3 regions of the Bacillus infantis NRRL B-14911 genome follow, and region 2 is predicted to be linked to each of the others. Evidence: riboswitches for the same ligand, from Rfam matches in the RefSeq annotation. Region 2 holds a riboswitch; each other region holds the start of a gene.
What was found. A riboswitch is a leader RNA that binds a small molecule or an ion and turns the genes downstream of it on or off. The one in region 2 is predicted to bind thiamine pyrophosphate.

Region 1 (7,065 bases), 1.5 Mb from region 2:
TTCATTGATTGTCGAATTAACCAAACGGATAATTAGGGGAGAGTGGCGTGATGAAAGCACCAGAAAGCATTTTTTCTGTATGGAAAAGATTTGACAGCTTTCCAATGGAGACGCTTACTAAGCTATGGCTGCACCATAAAGGAATAGGGCAGAGGGAAGTTTCTCAGATGAAAGAGCACCGTGAGGAGTTTGGGATCACTGGAAACTGCTTTGATCTTGCCCTGTGGCTGCTTGATGAGTTTGATAAAGAAGGAATCAGGGCCTATCCTGTCGGCAGTAGCTTGCATACGGAAAAGGCGCATGCCGCCGTTGTAGCCGAGGATGATAAAGGCAGCCGCTTTTTATGCGACCTTGGCGACCAGTGGCTGCAGCCGGTACTGATTGATAGAGACACGACAGTTCCGCAAAAAGGGTATTTTCCGGCGGCAGGCATTGAGATTAAAAGCAGCGGCAATGCAGCAGAAATCACCTATCATAGGCCGGGCGGGAAGCAGTCAATGCAGACGTATCATCTGGAGCCGGTCGACAGGGATGAATTTTGGATAGCTGCGGGGCATTCAAGCCGCCAAATACACCCTATTCCGCTCCTGGAATGCCGCGTTCCCATAACAGGTGAAACGGCCCATTGGGAGTTTTATGATTGGAAAAGTTTTCTCAGCACAGAAAATGGACTGGTATATGACCCTCCGCTTGAAGAGTTTGATGCATGGGCGGAACGGATTTACGAAAAGACAGGCTTTTGTAAGATTTTTCTTAAAGAATCATTGGAGCTTTATAAGACGCTTGGAGAGGTAAATTAATAACATGGTGCTGTTACCAATGGGGGATATGATGGATATCAGACTTGCGGAAGTAACGGAAGAAAACTTCTTTGATGTAATCAATCTTAAATCAGATGAAGTGCAGGAAACACGAATCCAGATTTATGAAAGGTGGGTCGGATCGAATGCCTTTTTCCTTGGCGCCTGCCAGGTGTTTGGGTATACGCCAAGAGCTATTTACGATGGCAGCAATTTGATCGGGTTTGCTTCATATGGATTCAGGAAGGAAACAGAGTGGTATGAATTGGTCAGTTTAATGATCGGCCATCAGTATCAGGGCCAAGGATACAGCGGTCCCGTCCTGAAGGCCGTCATTGATGAGATGGCAGAGTCCATGGAGTGCAGTGAAATTTATATCACTGTGATCCATAACAATGACAAAGCGATAAAAATGTACGAAAAAGCCGGCTTCGTCCCAACCGGAGAGGTAGAGGAAGGGCATCATCCAGAGCCGGTTTATTGTTTGAAGCTGAAATAGCAGTAGTGACAGGCACCTATACCAGTTGGCTTACTGGTATAGGTGCCTGTCACCGTTTATAAAAGAGGGATATTGGCATCCTGGCATTCTTTCCTGATCCTGCTGTTCCAGACGGATGCCTGAACTTCGCCTATATGGGCTTTTTTTAGCAGGAACATGCATAATCTTGACTGGCCAATTCCTCCGCCGATTGTGAAAGGAAGCTTGCCGTCCAAGAGTGCCTTGTGGAAAGGAAGCTCAAGTCTTTCCTCATTTCCGCACTCCTTGAGCTGGCTTCTGAGTGATTTTTCATCAACCCGTATTCCCATGGATGAAATTTCAATGCTTCTGTTCAGCGGTGCGTACCAGAAGATCAGATCGCCATTGAGGTTCCAATCATCATAATCCGGGGAACGGCTGTCATGCTTGCTGCCTGAAAGCAGAGAGCCGCCGATATTCATGATGAAGACGGCACCAAGCTTTTCTGCTATCCTGTCTTCACGCTGTTTTGCAGGGAGATCGGGAAACATGTCTTCGAGTTGCTGTGACGTAATAAAGCTTATTTGTTCTGGCAAAACTGGCACCAAATGCGAGCAGGAATAGAAAAGCTTTTTTTCTGTTTCCTTTATGCTTTCATAAATGGAAACTACTTCAGCCTTAAGTGTCTGCTTGTTTCTTTTATTTTTCGGGATGACCTTTTCCCAATCCCATTGGTCTACATAAATGGAATGCAGCTGATCGAGCTCTTCGTCCTTTCTGATTGCCCGCATGTCGGTATACAAGCCTTCTCCTTCTGAAAAACCGTACCGGGCAAGGGCCATTCTTTTCCACTTTGCCAGTGACTGGACAACTTCTAAAGTTTCCGCGAGGTCTTTGGCCTCAATTGTGGCCATCCTCTCGACCCCATTAAGATTATCATTGATGCCGGTCCTGCTTTCAAGAAGCAGCGGCGCTGATACCTTTGTAAGGTTCAGCCTTTCAGAGAGCTCTTTCTCGAAGCAGTCTTTCACATTTTTCAATGCTTTTTCGGTGTCAATTAAATTCATTACAGGTGCATACAAATGAGGGACAGGCAGTCGGTTATTCATGACGGGCACCTCCGTTTTCACTTTTCTTGCCATGTATATAGGCCGCTTCATACTTTATGTCAGGAAATTTCATTTGTTCCTGTACCAATTTAATGAATGTCAGAGTATGATTTGTCAAAATGCAAGCATGTTTCCCGGCCAATTGGTAAAGCTATCCTTGATACTAAAAGACAAGAGAGGTGACCAGCATGTTTTACCATGTAAAAGAACTTCAATACAATGCAAAGCCTGAAAAACCGGATGCGGTCTATGCGAGAAAGCTGCAGGAAATCCTTGGCGGGCAATTCGGTGAAATCAGCGTTATGATCCAATACCTTTTCCAGGGATGGAATTGCCGGGCTGACCAAAAGTACCGCGATATGCTGCTTGATATCGGAACTGAGGAAATTGCACATGTCGAAATGCTTTCTACAATGATTGCGCAGCTGCTTGATAATGCGCCTGTTAAAGAACAGGAAGAAGCCGCACAGGATCCAATCATCAGGGCTGCAATGGGCGGAATGAACGTGCAGCACGCGATTGTTTCCGGTCTTGGTGCGAAGCCGGACGACAGCATGGGCTATCCTTGGACAGCCCGCTATACAGTGGCAAGCGGGAATCTGCTGGCTGACTTCCGCGCGAACCTTAATGCCGAATCACAAGGACGCCTTCAGGCGGTCCGTCTTTATGAAATGACAGAAGACCGCGGGGTCAGGGACATGCTGTCTTTCCTGATTGCCCGTGACACTATGCACCAAAACCAATGGCTCGCAGCAATCTCAGAGCTTGAAGCACGGGACGGCAAGGTTGTGCCTGGCACATTCAACCGCCAGCAGGAAAAGCAGGAAGTATCTTATTCGTTCATGAACTGCTCAAAAGGGACAGACAGTGCAGAAGGCCGATGGGCAAAAGGGCCGAGCATGGATGGACAGGGGCAGTTCGAATATATTGAAAACCCGGAGCCGATGGGGCAGATACCAATTTTGGCGCCAGGCCCGATTTATATTCATGGAACAATGCCGTCTGGACAGACACCGCCTCCATCCCAATTTTAATTACGCATAAAAGAGAAGATCCGCCCCTAATCACTGGCGGATCTTTTTTCGGCTCAGGTAAGTTCTTAACAAAATTAAAAATGTACCTTCAGCAGCTTTAGCTTGCGATCTATGACAACGTAAAAATAAGCGGCAGGACTTTTTGCAGGCTGGGATGATTTCATTTTCCTCATCAGTACCCTTAATGATTCTACAGCAGCAGGCAATATAGCTTCCTCGTCATTTCCCAACCCGTTTTTTTTAGCAGCAAGGAGTACTTTATTCCACAATTCTGCAGATGCTTCATCATCCTCCATAAGATAACGTGCCATGCAGGCAAAAGCATCAGGGATAGCTTTCATGGACATCCTCCTCATTAAGAGTCTCCATAAAACATATGCACTTCAAGAACAAATGTTCTTGTTTTTGGTCTTGTGCAAGTTATTGTTTGATTATTTTTCAGGATGAGTTATTCTAATTTCATCTGAATGGCCTGAACTTATAGGGAATTTCCTTTTCCTGAAGGGGAGGAAACAGAATTTAACGTTAATTAACTGATATGCTTTTTCGTCTTGGGAGGTATTATGGAGAACTGGATTAAAGATGTGATTGAACAATTCGGATATGCAGGAATTTTCCTGCTGATTGCGCTTGAGAACATTTTTCCCCCTATCCCGTCTGAAATTATATTGACATTTGGCGGCTTCATGACGGCACAAACAAATATTACTGTTATTGGAACGATTGCAGCGGCTACCCTTGGCTCGACAGTGGGCGCTGCTTTGCTATACGGGGCGGGCCTTTTACTGAGCCGAAACAGGTTTGAGAGAATGATAGACAGGTGGGGAGGCATACTCCGCCTGAAAAAGGCTGATTTAGATAAAGCTTTTGGATGGTTTGACCGCTACGGTTATTGGACAATTCTGATATGCCGGATGATCCCGCTGGTAAGAAGCCTGATTTCCATTCCTGCCGGGATGGCAAAAATGAACTTTCCGCTGTTTCTGCTATTTACAGTCATCGGCACATTGATCTGGAATACAATCCTTGTAAATATTGGAGCGGCCTTTGGTGATTCATGGGAAACGGCAGTGGGGTATCTGGATATGTATTCTAATGTGGTGTATATGCTGATTGCGGCGGCTGTTATTGGCGCAGCTTTCTTTTTGATCAGGCGCAGGAAGAAATAAACATTGTCTTTACTTTTGACAGTAACAAAGTTATGATGATTCTTAATTGGATATTGTGTGACTGCTAGGGGTGTCCGCACAGGCGGGCTGAGAGGAAAACCGATGTTTTTTAACCCTTTGGACCTGAACTGGATCATGCCAGCGTAGGAAAGTAGAATGAGCAACAGTACTTTTTTTATGTGTGCAAAAGCCTGGTCCTTCTTTCATATGGGGACCGGGCTTTTTTAGTGGGGATCAAAAGAGCAGTAATCTTAAAATTGATTGGAAGCCTATATCAGTTCCTTCTTGATAGATTCCTATACCAGCAGGAATTAACGGTAAAATGGCCGGCACTTCATTTTAAAAACTCTAAGCCAGGCCGTTAAAGGTCTAAACAGCCTTATATCCAAGATAAGTTAATACATAAAAGCACTGGGGGAGCCGGAGGAGTCCGGCTGAGAGTGGGCCTTTTTCGGCCCTGACCCTTATACCTGATCCGGGTTATGCCGGCGGAGGGAAGTGCGGGATTTTATGCTGCGGCTGGCAAAGAGCCGGCATGTTAACCCCTCCGCCTCCATTCCCTCAGTGCAAATTAGCATGGAGGGATTTTTGTATGGGTAAAACACAAAGATTAACTGCTGCTGCAATGATGGCTGCAGTGGGAACGCTGTCAGGCAGCATGCTGTATATTCCGCTTGGCTTTACAAAAGTATTCCCGGTCCAACATCTGCTGAATGTGCTGTCAGCCGTATTGCTTGGCCCTTATTACACCGTGGCACAGGCGTTATGTATATCGCTGCTCAGGAATCTAATGGGAACCGGCTCAGTATTTGCTTTTCCAGGGAGCATGGCAGGTGCGCTGCTTGCAGCGCTTCTCTACAGCAGGACAAAAAAGCTGTCGATGGCCTTTACTGGGGAAGTGATTGGCACCGGCATCATCGGTGCGCTCCTTTCATATCCGCTTGCCACCATGATCATGGGGCAGAAGGCCGCACTATTCGGCTTTATTCCGCTCTTTATCTTCAGTTCGACTGCCGGAGCCCTACTGGGAATCATTATTTTGGCCATTCTGAAGAAAAAACGGACACCGATTTTCGAACAGGTCAATTTAAAGGATGAGGAGAATGAAGATGGACGAAAGAAGAACAGAATCCAGCACGGATGAGATATTAATAGGATTGGAAGAAAAGCTTCCGCCGGGAAAAACCGTTTTATATGGGCTCCAGCACGTTTTTGTCTCGAATGTCTGGCTGGATCCCATCTTTGTGGCAGCTATGATCGGACTGCCATTTGCATTATCGGCTAATATGGTGAACAGCATCTTCATTGCAGCCGGTATTGTCACCTTTATACAGGCGACAAAGCTGGTCCGCCTGCCGATCATTCAGGGACCGTCAGCTGCATTTGATGCAATTATGATTTCAGCCGGCAAGGCGAATGGGCTTGCTGCAGCAACCGGGGGCATCCTGGTGAGTGCCGCCATTGTGTTCCTTTTATCAATAACCGGGGTGCTTGGGCGCTTGAGGGCCCTGTTCACACCAGTCATCTCCGGGACCGTCATTTTCTTAGTCGGGATCTCGCTTGCCGGGTTCACTTTGCATGAATTTCTGGGAGGCTCTCCGGGTGATGAAGGGTTTGCCAGTCCATCAACCCTGCTGCTGTCGATAACAACAGCTTTGATTGTCCTTGGCCTTTCTTTGTTCGGAAAAGGTCTTTGGAAGTCTTTTTCGTTTTTGATTGCTTTGATTGCAGGCGATGCACTTGCTTTTTCGCTGGGAAAAGCTGATTTTGCCATGATCAAGGAAAGTGCATGGTTTGGCCTTCCACAGTTGCTTCCGTATGGACTTACATTTGAATGGGCAGCCTTCCTGACCTTTTTCATTGCGTATCTTGTGGCTGTAATAGAGGCAATGGGCGTTTATCAGGCGTCCTCTGCGATGCTGAAAACGGAGCTGACAGCCAAAAGGATCCGCGGCGGTTTTGCGGGAGAGTCGGCGGGCTCTTTTGTGTCAGCGTTGATCGGCGGATTTCCGACGACAGCTTATGCGCAGAATGTCGGCCTGCTGCGTTTGACCGGGGTTGGCTCAAGATACCCGGTCATGGCTGCTGCTGTCATCTTCCTGGTGCTCGGGCTTGTGCCTAAAGCGGGCGCACTCCTGGCTCTGACGCCGGCCCCGGTTGTCGGCGGAATCTTCCTGCCGGCTGCCGCAACGCTGGTGTTCACAGGGATCTCGATTCTGGCAAAGGCGGAAGCTACTCAAATCAACTATATGATTGTCGGGCTTTCCATGCTGCTGGCCATATCACTGCCTTCATATGCTGTGAATGCGTCAGGAATAGCAGGGACATTCCTGACGAACAGCATCTTAATCGGAGCATTCACTAGCATCTTTCTTCAGCTGTCTTTAGTCAATCTCCCAAATCTGTTTAAGAAAGGAGCGGCAAGTGATGAAAAAAGAATCGATCAGTTTGATAGCGGAAATTAAAGATTTTATCGAAGCAGGGAAAGATTCTGAT
Region 2 (7,065 bases):
AAAATATGTACATTGTCCGGCAGACTGATGTGGGACCAGGTGCCCTCAAAATGGTCATGATTTCCATGGACTGCGTAAACAGGTATATTCTTTTCCGCAAGGCGGTTCATTTCCTTTCGCAGCCTTGCCTGTGCCTTTATGCTCCTGTCTTCACCGTCAAACAGATCTCCTGCCAGAATGACAAAGTCCACCTTCCTTGCAAGGGCAGCATCCACTATATTTTTCAGAGCGGCAAATGTGCTTTCTTTAATTTTATCGAATAAATCATCCTGCAGGCTGGAAAGCCCGAGCATAGGGCTGTCCAGATGCAGGTCTGCTGCATGAATAAATGTAATTTCCTTCATAATGTTCCCTTTCAGCGCTTTTCTCCTATTTTATCACCTGGAAAAAGCGAATGCACGTTCCTCTACAAAAAGTTATCAGGCTTTGAACCTTTTGCATCTTCGGAGAGTATAAGAAGCAAATAACATTAGGAGTGATTACCCTTGTATAAAAATCCTCAATCGGCACTTATTAGACTCAAATATATTTCTGCCGGCCTGTTTCTTTTGTTCATCATCATTTCGGCTCTGACAGGAAGCTGGAAGTTCACGGCTGCTGCTGCATGGAGCATCGGCATTGTTTATCTGCCTACTTACGGCAGCATACAAAGGCAAATGGAAAAACAGTCCAGCGAATAGACAAAGGCCTGCCGGGATATCCTGGCAAGCCTTTGTCTTATTCAATAGTGGACCGATTCGCTCTTGCGGCATTTTGTGCAGGTCCTGTATCCATCTGCCTCATAATAGATATGGGAGCAGCTTCTCTGTATCTCTGAAATTTGCTTTTCCAGCCCCCGGATCTTTTGCTGCATATTGAGGATCTGCTCTTCCATTTTCCAAACTTCAGTATTTCTTCTATGTTCAATAGATGGATGAGCCACGGCTGGCAAACTCCCCGGCTTTTTGCTCCATTGTATCCTCAATTGCCTCTGAAACGGTTTTCCCCTGACCTTTGGCCATCTGGCGGATATCCTTGGAAATGCGCATAGAACAAAATTTAGGGCCGCACATAGAACAGAAATGGGCGGTTTTTGCCCCCTCGGCCGGCAGGGTTTCATCATGGTATGCCCGCGCCCGTTCAGGATCCAGGGATAAATTGAACTGGTCGTTCCACCTGAAATCGAACCTGGCCTTTGACAATGCATCGTCCCGAACCTGGGCACCGGGATGGCCTTTGGCTAGATCTGCGGCATGAGCTGCAATTTTATAAGCAATGACCCCTTCCCTGACATCGTTTTTATCCGGAAGCCCAAGATGCTCCTTTGGCGTTACATAGCAAAGCATACTAGTGCCAAACCATCCGATCATCGCTGCTCCTATTGCGGATGTAATATGATCATATCCCGGGGCTATATCTGTCGTCAGTGGGCCAAGCGTATAAAATGGCGCCTCCTTGCAAATTTCCATCTGCTTATCTACATTTTCTTTGATCTTATGCATCGGAACATGCCCCGGCCCCTCGATCATCACCTGGACATCATGCTTCCAGGCTATTTCAGTTAACTCTCCGAGCGTTTCTAGCTCCGCAAATTGAGCCTCATCATTCGCATCTGCTATAGAACCCGGACGCAGCCCATCTCCGAGAGAGATGGAAATATCGTAAGCTTTTAAAATTTCACAGATTTCCTCAAAATGCGTATACAGGAAATTCTCTTTATGATGCTGGAGGCACCATTGGGCCATGATCGACCCTCCCCTGGATACAATACCTGTCGTCCTTTCGGCAGTCAGCTGAATATAGCGGAGCAGCACCCCTGCATGGATTGTAAAATAATCCACTCCCTGTTCAGCCTGCTCTATCAAGGTATCCCTGTATATGTCCCAGGTCAGATCCCCGGCAATCCCCTTCACCTTTTCAAGTGCCTGATAAATCGGTACAGTCCCAACAGGAACTGGAGAATTGCGGATGACCCATTCACGGGTTTCATGGATGTTCTTCCCGGTCGAAAGATCCATAATCGTATCTGCCCCCCAGTGCACTGCCCAGGTCATTTTTTCCACTTCTTCCGCGATGGAGGAAGAAACAGCCGAATTGCCGATATTCGCATTGACCTTCACATGAAAATGGCGGCCGATGATCATCGGTTCCGCCTCCGGGTGATTGATATTGGCAGGAATGATCGCCCTTCCGCTTGCCACCTCGCTCCTGACGAATTCAGGATCCAGATTTTCCCTGATGGCGATGAACTCCATTTCAGGTGTAATGATCCCTTTCCGGGCATAATGCAGCTGAGTCACATTCCTGCCCTCTTTTGCCTTGAGAGGGAAGGGGGCTTTATTCGGGAAAATGTCTGCATAAGAAACTTCGGTCCCGGCCCGAAGCCCGTTATCCTCCGGCTTCTGCACTCTGCCTTGATAAGCTTCCGCATCCTTCCGCTCCTCAATCCAGCCTTCCCTTACCCGGGGCAAACCTTTCGTTATATCTATCTCAAAATCAGGATCAGAATAAGGGCCGCTCGTGTCATATACACAAACAGGCGGATTGTCCTCTGTTCCAATAGCAGTCCTCGAGCTTTCCTGGATTATTTCCCTGACCGGGACCTTTATATCGTCCCTGATGCCGTTTACATATACTTTCCGGCTTCCTGAAAAAAACAGTCTATTCATTTGATATAAATCTTTCATACTTCTTCCTCCTCCATCTTTGTGCCTCAGGGCAGTTTTTTACGGAGGAAGCAGGCCATGCCGGCTGCTTCCCTACGCTGACATTAATCAGATCAGGTTCCAAGGGTTTAGGATTTTCCTTTCTCAGCCTGTAAAGCTCCCCCAGCAGTGAATAAAATCTAATAGAAACTTTCTTGCATTTTTCAAAATAAAAACATCAAGTTATCTGCACACTATTTTTTCATGCGTTTATTTTTTCACAGCAAAAACCCCCCTTGCATATTGCACCGGGGGCATGCCAGGCCAAAAAATGGCATACAGCTGCCGCATCTTTCTTCTGCAGAAGCTAAAAAGCGGACTCCTGCAAAAGGAGTCCGCGTATGTATGACAAATAAAAGCCATCTACACTTCCCTCCGCTGGTACGAACCAGATCAGGTATAAAAGGGTCAAAGACTAAAAACGGGTCTTACTCTCAGCCGGCCTCTACCGGCACCCCCAGTGCCAAAATATGCTATTTTCATAAGCTACTATACCATATGCCGACCAGGAAGAGAACAGACTAATTTCATATTATTCCAAAAACACAAAGCTGGAGATTTTAAGATTTGCGGTCCTACCCTCTGTGTTTGCTGCATAAAATTGTACTAGTCCTTCCGGGCTAATCCTTGAATAGGCGAGTGATATCATTGAGCATTGGAATATACATCAGCTATATCGTTTTAGGACTTTCACTGGCGGCGCCGATCGGCCCTGTCAATGCTGTCAGGCTGGAAAAGGGGCTGAAAAACGGATTTTGGCACGCATGGATTGTCGGCGCGGGATCGATGATCGCTGACGGGGTTTATATGCTGATCGTCTATCTCGGACTCGTGCAATTCCTTGACTCCCCTATGATTCAAACCTTCCTGTGGCTGTTCGGCGGTTTTATTCTTCTTTATTCCGGAATCGAAGGCATGATGAATGCCAATAAAATATCTGTCACTTACATACGGAGCAAAGAATCGCTGTTCAAATGCTTTTTCACCGGATTCATCATGTCGGTTTCAAGCCCGCTGTCGATTTTGTTTTGGCTGGGGATTTACGGATCGGTTTTGGCCAAAACTGCGTCCTCCTTTGGGACAGGCCAGCTTCTTGTCTACAGCCTCATGATTTTTATCGGACTGGGCCTTTGGGACATTTTTGTGGCAGGCCTGACGAGCGGATTCAGGCGGTTCCTGACCTCAAAAGCGATCATCATCATCAGCATGCTTTCCGGACTGTCGCTTATTCTTTTCGGAATCTATTTTGGATATCAGGGGATTGCTTCTTTGTTTGGATAAAAAAACAGACAAACCTGATATAAATCGGGTTTGTCTGCAGTCATTATTTTTTAGAACATTGGAACAGCGGCATTAAGTATTTAAGCCTGTTGATTGGAGTGCAAGGCACGCAGACTCCTGCGGGAGATAGCGGCAAGGCTGAGACCCCGCAAGAGCTTGCTCTGAGGAGGCTCAGCGTCGCCCCGCGGAAAGCGGAGTGCCTGGAACGCAAATCAACAGCCCCATTTATAGGCGGAAATTATTCATTAAGCTTGCCAGGGCTGATTGACCGCCTATTTATTTTTAGACAGCTGCAAAGCTTTTTTTATATCCTTGAAGGAATTGGATTTTCCGTACATGAGCACTCCGCCCTTGTATACCCTTGCTCCAAATATTGAGAGCAGCAGGATGGACACAACCAGGATCCCAATCCCCGCTATCGGCTCCCAGACCGGCAGGGTGAGCATTCCTACTCTCATGAACATCAGCATCGGGGTAAAGAACGGGATATAGGAGCTGATGGTCACAAATGCTTTTTCCGGCTGTGACAGCCCGATGATCGCGATCATAAAGCCGGCTACAACGAGCATGGTCATCGGCATGATCATCTGCTGGACATCCTCGATCCTGCTGACAAGCGAGCCCAGGAAAGCTGCAAGTGTGGCATACAGGAGATAGCCGAGAATAAAGAACACTACAGCATACATGATAGTGGCTGCCGGAATATCGCCGAATCCGAAGAATTCAAAGAAGCCTCCCTGCATCGACTCAAGATTCCGCTTGACGAAAAAGTAGCCTACCAGCAGCAGCACCGACAGCTGCGTCAGGCTAAGCAAGGCGATCCCGAGAATTTTGGCGAACATCTGCTTGATGGGTGAAACGCTTGAAATCAGGATTTCCATCACACGCGAAGATTTTTCCGTAGCTACTTCCATCGCAATCATGCTTGAATACATGATGACAGCAAAATAGATGATGAACAGCAGCACATAAACAAGGCCCCTTGCCTGTGTCAGCTCTTCTTCTGTTTTGGCATTCTCCTCCAGCGCATCCCTTTGGAACTGGACAGGCTCATAGAGACTGGCAAGCTCAGCATCAGAAAGATTGATTTTTGAGGCTGCGATCCCGGTCTTTACCTGCTGAAGGGCTCCCTCCAACTCACCTGATACCGATGTATCCGCCAGGCTGAGGGATTTGTATTCGGCAGCAGGAAGCTCTTCGGAATCGGCTGAGAGAGTAAGCAGCCCTGCATAATCGCCATCCTTCACTTTTGCCTCGCCATCGTCTGCCGAACCGCTGAACTCTTCAAGCTTCAGGGTGCTGCCTGCTGTATTCAGCTGCTGCTGGAGAGGATTCAGGAGATTGCCTGTTTCATCGATTACAGCCACCTTTACCTCATCATCTCCACTGTCGAACGTTTCAATGATCTGCTGCATATTTGTAAGGCCGATGATCAGCAGCAGCGTGACAATCGTTGTAATAATGAATGATTTCGTCTTCAGTTTGCTCCAGTATGTGTGGAATAGGATAATCCAGAAATTATTCATAAGAAGCACCCACCTTTTCTATGAAAATATCGTTCAGCGAAGGCTCCTCAAGAACAAACTTCCTGACAAATCCCCTGCCGGCAATTTCTTTTAAAATTGCCTCCGCAGCCTTTTCCCCTTCAATCTGCAGATGCACGCCCTCCGCAGTCTGCTTTACCTTTTCCACTCCAGGGAATCCGCTTAAGAAATCCAGTTTGAAGTCCGCATGGATCACAAGGTTCTTCCGCCCGAACGCCCTTTTAATTTCCTTAAGTGCTCCGTGGACAACAGGGCGTCCCTTATGCATGATGCATAAATGCTCGCACATTTCCTCCACATGCTCCATCCGGTGGCTGGAAAACACAATGGTCGTGCCTTTCTCCTTTAGTTCAAGCACAGCGCTTTTCAATAGCTCGACATTTACCGGATCCAATCCGCTGAAAGGCTCATCAAGGATTAATAGCTTGGGTTTATGTATAACGCTGGCAATAAACTGGATCTTCTGCTGATTCCCCTTGGAAAGTTCCTCCACCTTTTTGTTTGCGTATTCCGGCACCTTGAACCTATTAAGCCAATAGTCCAGCTCTTTCAGAATATCCGGCTTCTTCATCCCTCTCAGCCTTGCCAGGTATACAACCTGATCCCTGACCTTCAGCTTCGGATAAAGGCCGCGCTCTTCCGGGAGATAGCCTATGATTGGGCTTGTCGAGTAATCAATTGTGTTCCCGTCCCAGGAAATGCGCCCGCTTGTCGGCTCCAGCAGGCCGAGCACCATCCGGAATGTTGTTGTTTTACCTGCACCATTTGCCCCCAGAAATCCGAACATTTCCTTTTCCGGGATGGTCAGGGACAGATCATCCACCGCCGTGAACTTTCCAAATCTTTTTGTCACATGTTCAAGCTCAAGTACCATCGTAACTCCTCCTTCTCTATACCTTATACGATTCAGCCTTAAAAAAGGTTCAAAATACAGGAAAAATCTCTTTGCAGAAAAACAGAAATTATGCAAGAATAATAGTAACTATCAGAATTTTTAATAAAAGGAGAAGACATATGAAAACCTATAAACTCACAGCCTTCGAAAATGATGGAGAAAAAATCCTTGATGAAAGCTTCCAGGCCGGCAGCGACGACGAAGCGAAAGAAATCGGCGGAAACCTCCTAAACGAAAAAGGACTCAGCGGCAAAACCCACCGCTGCACCTCCCCGCTTGGGAAACTGTTATTATTTCATCCATAGGAAGCGGAAGGTACTTGACCAGGTTAAGGAACCCAGGCTAAAGGCGCCTGCGGCACATCAAAATAATAAGAGCCGGACGAAAGGAGCATCCCCTTTTGTCCGGCTCTTATTTTTAGGAACCTGAACAGTTTTATTAATTCCAGAATCAGACTGCAGCTTATTTTCCTTTAAATACCGGCTTTCTTTTTTCTATGAAAGCTTTAATGCCTTCCTGATGATCTTCTGTGCTGCGCATTTTGTATTGTCCATGTTTTTCAAGCTCAAGCATTTTAAGAAGCTGCGGCCGATTTTTTTCTGCGAGGATCTTTTTGGTCTTGATCATGGCAGACACGGGCTTTGAAAGCCAATTTTCAATT
Region 3 (7,065 bases), 280 kb from region 2:
GGTCCAAATCAGTAGGATCCATATTAATGATAACCAGTTTTGCACCACACTGCTTGGCAATGAGCGGAAACTGATTGGCAGGAGTGACAGAGAGGGATGAGCCAAGGACAATGAAAAGATCAGCTTTCTCTGACTCTGCAGCAGCAAAATCAATAGCTTCCTCGGGGAGCATCTCCCCAAAAAGGACGATGGACGGCCGCAAAATCCCCCCGCAATCACTGCACCGGAAATGCTCATCTATGTATTCATCATTCGGAAATATTTTCCCGCATGTCTGGCAATGGACCTGCTGCAGTGTACCATGCAGTTCAGCCACATTTCTGCTTCCTGCCGCCTGATGAAAACCGTCTACATTCTGTGTAATGATGCTTTGGACAATTCCCCTCCTTTCCCAGTCTGCCAATATATAATGCCCTGCATGGGGACTGCATTCCTTCAGCCCCATAACTCTGCGGCGATAAAATTCAATGAATTCGCTGACATGATGGTTGAGAGCTTCTGTACTGGCAATTTTCCCATAATCCACTGTATTCGTTAACCCGCTTCCTGCAGACCGGAAATCAGGCAGCCCGCTTTCTGTTGACATGCCTGCACCAGTCAATATAACCGTATAGCTTGACTCTTTCAGCCACTCTAAAAGCATAAGGACACCTCGCTTTTTTCTCTATTATAAACTTTTCCGGGGTTCAACCATCCGAAAATGGGATAAAAGTATAAAAAAGAATCTTTTAACCGGAAGGATGTTATATATGAAGACTTTCAAAAAGGAAGATTACGAAAAGGAGTATAAAAAATATGAGAGCCGCGCTGCAAAATACTTAAATGATCCGGGCAAAACAAGCGGGCTTCTTTCCAAAGCAAGCAAAAAAGCCGATTCCAGGAAAAATTCCCTATCTGAAGTATGGGACAAGCTTCAGCTCCTGTTTGAACTCATTAAAGCCTACTCAAAGGGACAGTATAGGGACATTTCTGCAAAAACAGCTGTTACGGTCATTGCTGGCATTCTCTATTTTGTGTCTCCCCTGGATCTTGTCCCCGACTTTCTTGCCGGAATCGGCATATTGGATGATGCCGCAATCATCGGCTTTATCATCAAGCAAATCGCCAATGAGCTTGAAAGATTTAAGCTATGGAGAGAAACACAGCCAGACAATATTATAGATATGGAAGAAGACAGCAAAAAAACTCTTGTATAGCAACAAGAGTTTTTTCTTTATTCTATTTCGCAAACCGGTGGTTGCCGATTTCTTTTGTAACGGCCCTTGTGCGGAGCCATTTGCTGTTAGTCTGGTCAGGATTAAAGAAAAACAGGGACTCACCGTCTTTTCTTTCTTCAGTCAATGCCTCCTGGACTGCTTTCTGTGAATCCTTCCCTGCCGGTTTATTGATCATCCCATTGTCCACAGGCTCAAATTGCCTGTCTTCGTAAATAACTTCTTTGACTGTGTCCGGAAATTTTTCGTCCTTCATTCTATTGAGGACCACTTCAGCCACAGCGACTTTTCCGGCATGCGGCTCACCTTTTGCCTCCGCATGCACAAGCCTTGCCAAAAGATCTTTTTCTCCTTTAGATAAGCTGACCTTTTGTTCTGTTATCCGCTTCTTTTTCTTTGGAGCAGACGGAATGATGAGCTTATCTCCGGCAAATATCTTTTCATCCTTTTTATAATTAGCCTTCTGTATATCCTCTGCAGCCACACCAAATTGCCTGCTGAGCTTCGAAAGGCTATCCTCTTCTTTTACAGTATATATATCGACATTATCAATCGTCTTGGCAAATGCTTGTTTTCCGGGATTTTGGACAATCTGGAATGAGATCAGCATGAATGCAGCAATCATTAAGGCAAGATATTTCATGTCTTCTCCTCCATTCAATCTTTTTTCAACATTCCTTACCCTATCACAGATAAAGATTCAGTTCCAAACTTAATTCTTTCCATGGCAGCACAGGGATATATAGGGATAACTCCGAATTTTCCGGAAGAAAGCTGTTTCAATGCCATTGCAGAGAATATCTGTTATAATGGACCATGATTCCCGGATGAATGCGGGAGCTCTGAACGGACCGGCTGCTTTATGCGGCTGTAAATAGGAGAGAATTGTGGGGGAACCGGGCACGGTTGAGACTTTATTTTTACAATAAAGGACCCTTTGAACCTGATCTGGAGAGATGCCAGCGTAGGAAACATATTCTTAATTGATGAATGTTTTTTATTGCGCACGGGTTCTGAAATCCGGGCGCTTTTTTGTTTGCATCGGGATATAAAGGAACAGCACCTCCGCCCGCGGTTGTCCAGAATTAGTTTATGCCATTAACCGGCGGTCTTTTTGGAATAATATCAGAAACAGCATGGAGGATTGATCATGAAGAAATGGCTCAGCGCATTGTGCACTGTCTGCCTGCTTGCCGGCTGCACCGGAGGACAGACTGGTCAGGAAGAAAGACAAGCTGATAAAGGGCAGGACCTGGAAAAGATAACGGTTGTCCTTGACTGGACACCAAATACTAATCACACTGGACTTTACGCTGCCAAAGCAAAGAATTTTTTCAAAGAAAATGGCCTTGATGCAGAAATCATCATGCCTGGTGACGCTGGAGCAGACCAGCTGGTTGCTTCCGGTAAGGCCGACTTTGGCGTCAGCTATCAGGAAAGTATTACACAGGCACGGGTTCAGGGTGTCCCGCTTGTGTCGGTAGCCGCCGTCATACAGCATAATACGTCCGGCTTTGCTTCTCCTGCAGCAAAAAATATCGACTCGCCAAAGGATTTTGCCGGGAAAAAATATGGAGGCTGGGGATCGCCTGTTGAGGAATCTGTTATCGCCTCATTAATGAAGCAGGAAAATGCAGATGTCTCTGATGTTTCCTTTGTTAACATGGGGGATGCCGATTTCTTTACAGCTGTTAAAAGGGATATCGATTTTGCCTGGATTTATTATGGGTGGACTGGCGTCGAGGCGGAGCTTCGCGGAGAAGATCTGAATATGGTCTACCTTACCGACTATTCCGATAAACTCGATTATTATACACCTGTTCTGGCTACAAATGAGAAAATGATCAAAAATAGTCCTGATACTGTCAGAGCCTTTGTAAAAGCAGCATCACAGGGCTATCAGTTTGCAATCAAGAATCCGGAAGAAGCTGCTGATATCCTGCTTGAGGCTGCACCTGATTTAGACGCCGAGCTGGTCAAGAAAAGCCAGGAATGGCTGTCTCCAAAATATCAGGATGATGCAGAACAATGGGGAGAACAGAGTATAGAGGTTTGGGAAAACTATGCCCAATGGATGTATGAAAATAAACTGCTGGACAGCGAGCTGGACGCTGAAAAAGCTTTTACCAATGAATTTTTGCCAGAATAGGAGGAACCATAATGGCCAGTACACTGATCAGCATTCAGATTATACCTAAAACAAAAAACGGGGAAGATGTTATTCCATATGTAGATGAAGCAATTAAAATCATTGCAGAATCCGGAGTGAAATACGAGGTCCATCCACTGGAGACAACGATGGAAGGCGAGCTTGAAGAGCTATTCCGGATCATCGCAAGGATGAATGAAAGAATGATTGCAATGGGAAGCAAAAATGTGATTTCTCAAGTCAAAATTCTGTTTCAGCCTGATGGGATCACGATGGATGACCTGACGGATAAATACAAATGAAGAAAGTGGCTGTAAAAGGATGGAAGCCGGCAGCGGTTCTCCTCCTTTTGTTCATTCTCTGGGAAGCAGCAGTAAGGCTGGCAGAAGTCCCTGCCTGGCTCCTGCCGCCGCCCTCTGACATCATGGCTGAATCTGTGGAAAGCTGGGCCCGTTTTTCCGGCCACCTGGCGTCAACTGTGCTATTATCACTGGCCGGCTTTGCACTGGGGACTGTTTTCGGGCTCACCGCGGCCATCATCCTTCACCGTCTGCCGGCTGTAAGGGAATCTGTTTACCCGCTGCTGATACTATCCCAGAATGTCCCTGTCATCGTCCTTGCCCCTCTCCTTGTCATCTGGTTCGGGTTTGGGCTGCTGCCGAAATTTATTGTCATTATTCTTGTCTGTTTTTTTCCAATCACTGTGGCAGCTTTGGACGGTTTCAGGCAGGTTCCAGCCGAGCTTAAGCATTATATGGCCATGTCAGGAGCCACCAAAAGGCAGCTGTTCTGGAAGCTGGAATGGCCCGGCTCCCTGCCCTCGCTATTTTCAGGGCTGAAAATCTCGGCCACCTACAGTGTTATGGGCGCTGTCATCTCAGAATGGCTCGGTTCGGAAAAAGGGATAGGCGTTTTTATGACTCTCGCCTCCTCCTCCTTCCGGACAGACCGTGTTTTTGTAGCCATATTTGCCATTATGATACTAAGCCTGATTTTCTTCGGAGCAATCCTTTTGGCAGAGAGCCTGCTTTTAAAATGGAATAAAAAGGAGCAGATAAAATGAATCTCCTGCACCTGGATAATATATCAAAATCTTTTGGGGAACAGATGGTCCTTAATAACTTAAGCCTTGAAGTTAATGAAGGTGAATTCGTCTCCCTTCTCGGGCCTTCGGGAAGCGGAAAAAGCACCATTTTCAATCTGATTGGGGGACTGCTTCTACCCGATGAAGGAAGCATCCAGATGAACGGCCAATCGATCAATGGCCAAAAAGGTTTCATGAGTTATATGCCGCAGACCCCTTCCCTTCTTCCGTGGAGGACAGTTTTGCAAAATGTCCTTCTGGGACAGGAACTGACAGGCAGAACAGATAAGGAAAAAGCCATGGAAATGATACATAAAGCAGGGCTCGGGCAGTATGCGCATGCCTATCCGCATGAATTATCCGGCGGAATGAAGCAGCGCGCTTCCTTCATCAGGGCGCTGCTCAGCCCGCAGGAGCTTCTTTGCCTGGATGAGCCCTTTTCAGCGCTGGATGAACTGACGCGGCTTGATATGCAGAAGTGGCTCCTGACCATTTGGGAAGAGCAGCGGCCGGCCATCATCTTTATCACTCATAATATAGAAGAAGCTCTTTTTCTGTCAGATCGCATCATCGTCTTATCAGAAAAGCCGGCCCATACAGCAGCGGAATTTACGGTGCCTTTTTCCCGGCCAAGAAGAGAAGAACTGTTCCTGGAAGAGGAATTTCTGGAATGGAAAAGAAAGGTCCATCATTCGCTGCGGCCAAAGAGGGAAAAAGGATGAACAAGATTATTGACAGCCATATCCACCTGGACCGCTATGCAGATCAGGATATTGCTAATATTTGCAGCATACAGGAGCTCGAATCACTCATAACTGTCTCGTGGGATCTCAGCTCCTGCAAAAAGAACCTGCTCCTTGCAGAGAGGTTTTCAAAGGTAAAGCCGGCTTTTGGGTACCATCCGGAACAGGTCCCCCCTCCTGAAGCAGAACTTGCTGATCTGATAGGCTGGATGGGGGATCATAAAGAAAATATGATAGCCATCGGAGAGGTCGGCCTTCCATACTATTTAAGACAAGAACAGGGTGCTTCCTTTATAGGCCTGGAACCTTATCTTGAAATACTGGAGCTGTTTGTCCAGAAAGCAAAGGAGTGGCAGCTCCCCGTCATCCTCCATAGCATCTATGAAGATGCAGAGATAGTATGCAGCCTGCTTGAAAAGTATTCTATTGAAAAAGCCCATTTTCATTGGTTCAAAGGCTCAGCTCTTACGGCTGAACGAATGGCCGCCAATGGCTATTTCATCTCAGTGACTCCTGATGTATTGTACGAAGGGGAAATTCAATCTCTGGTAAAAGACTATCCAATCAGGCAGGTGATGGCAGAAACAGACGGTCCCTGGCCATTCGAAGGGCCTTTCAATAAACAAATGACTTCACCACTCATGATCCATCGTTCAGCAGCTAAAATCGCTGAAATCAAAAAAATGGCATTGCCGGAGGTATATACGCTCCTGCTGACTAATACCAGGGATTTTTATAGAATATGAGAAGCACTCTGTTTACGCAGGGTGCTTTTTGTTGGTAAAACAGGAATGGGATATTAAAAGACACATCTGATCTCTTTAGTAGTATAGAACCATTTTTCCTTTAATAAATTTTCCCCATATCTCCAAATGGAAATATAAGGTACAGTAAAAGAAAAACTTATTGGAGGACTGCTGAATGAAAAAATATGGTCTGATTCTGCTTATCATCCTGTTTTCTTTTTCCACCTCTGCTTTTGCCCAGCCGGAAACTGCCAGCCTGATTCCCTCTGAAGAACAATTTCTTAAGCTCGTAAAGAAGACAGAAGAGTATAAGGACTTTAAAGATGACTTTCTCTCAAACGATCCTTATATCCTGAATCCGCTTAAAGACGAAAAAGACCAGCAGTATGGCTGGATTGTCCAGTATGAGATTAAATATAAGGAAGAAGCTTCACTTGCCGCAGGCGGTGCAGCCACTGTCAGTTTCTCCTCCATCCTTACGTTTGCTTATGACAGCATCAATGATGATATGCAGGCTTATATTATCGACTATAGCAGCATTCTCAAAGATCAAGCTATCTATCTTGAAGAACTCTCCACCGGCACCACCACTGCAATTGATGTGTCTGAGACAGATTTATACGCAGAACTTGCCGTGCAGACGGAGGAAAAAGCAGAAAGCATGGTCAGTTCAGCGGGGCTGCAAAGCGGGAATCCTGCAGGTGAAGAAGGTGTGAACGGAAGCAACTATCTTTGCTGGCAATGTACAAGCTATACCAATGGGAGCGTTTCTCTTCCATGTGCCAATTTGGTCGGCAGCTACTGTTCATCGGGCTCACAATATTCAGTCGGCAGGCTGCTGTGCGCCGGCAAAACAATCATTGATTGCTATGTGCCCAAGGATAAGGTTTGTGTAAAAGGCGTCTGGAAAACCACCTGTCCGGCACCGGCTTAATTGATTATAAAGAAAGAAGGCTTGCCATCCGCGTTAAGTAGCAGTGGCTATATATGCCAGCAGATAAGAAAGTTGGGAAGATGAAGAGTCAGTAACCGGTGACAGAAATATAAGGGGAGTATTTACTGTTAAATTCAGATTAATAGTGTTTTTGGAGAAAATAAGGGAAGTTTCTCCCTCTATGCAAAGTAAAAC

Region 1: another riboswitch for thiamine pyrophosphate. It lies ahead of thiW (energy coupling factor transporter S component ThiW); the one in region 2 lies ahead of thiC (phosphomethylpyrimidine synthase ThiC).
Region 3: another riboswitch for thiamine pyrophosphate. It lies ahead of N288_RS07640 (ABC transporter substrate-binding protein); the one in region 2 lies ahead of thiC (phosphomethylpyrimidine synthase ThiC).

The regions. Positions count from the first base shown of each region.
Region 1 is NC_022524.1:2,707,069-2,714,133, reverse strand. It holds gene N288_RS13755 (hypothetical protein) at 51-800, shown strand; gene N288_RS13750 (GNAT family N-acetyltransferase) at 829-1,299, shown strand; gene asnA (aspartate--ammonia ligase) at 1,356-2,339, opposite strand; gene N288_RS13740 (manganese catalase) at 2,555-3,400, shown strand; gene N288_RS13735 (hypothetical protein) at 3,475-3,741, opposite strand; gene N288_RS13730 (DedA family protein) at 3,964-4,569, shown strand; TPP riboswitch at 4,626-4,736, shown strand; TPP riboswitch at 4,973-5,083, shown strand; gene thiW (energy coupling factor transporter S component ThiW) at 5,162-5,713, shown strand; gene N288_RS13720 (solute carrier family 23 protein) at 5,679-7,034, shown strand; gene N288_RS13715 (LuxE/PaaK family acyltransferase) at 6,997-7,065, shown strand, end outside.
Region 2 is NC_022524.1:1,209,410-1,216,474, reverse strand. It holds gene N288_RS06330 (metallophosphoesterase family protein) at 1-344, opposite strand, end outside; gene N288_RS06325 (hypothetical protein) at 486-680, shown strand; gene thiC (phosphomethylpyrimidine synthase ThiC) at 903-2,666, opposite strand; TPP riboswitch at 2,719-2,819, opposite strand; TPP riboswitch at 3,038-3,153, opposite strand; gene N288_RS06315 (LysE family transporter) at 3,333-3,965, shown strand; gene N288_RS06310 (ABC transporter permease) at 4,238-5,491, opposite strand; gene N288_RS06305 (ABC transporter ATP-binding protein) at 5,484-6,383, opposite strand; gene N288_RS06300 (YhzD family protein) at 6,524-6,709, shown strand; gene N288_RS06295 (enoyl-CoA hydratase) at 6,867-7,065, opposite strand, start outside.
Region 3 is NC_022524.1:1,486,194-1,493,258, reverse strand. It holds gene N288_RS07655 (NAD-dependent deacylase) at 1-643, opposite strand, end outside; gene N288_RS07650 (YkvA family protein) at 750-1,196, shown strand; gene N288_RS07645 (cell wall hydrolase) at 1,219-1,857, opposite strand; TPP riboswitch at 2,094-2,202, shown strand; gene N288_RS07640 (ABC transporter substrate-binding protein) at 2,365-3,363, shown strand; gene N288_RS07635 (thiamine-binding protein) at 3,375-3,665, shown strand; gene N288_RS07630 (ABC transporter permease) at 3,662-4,426, shown strand; gene N288_RS07625 (ABC transporter ATP-binding protein) at 4,423-5,169, shown strand; gene N288_RS07620 (TatD family hydrolase) at 5,166-5,936, shown strand; gene N288_RS07615 (hypothetical protein) at 6,112-6,870, shown strand.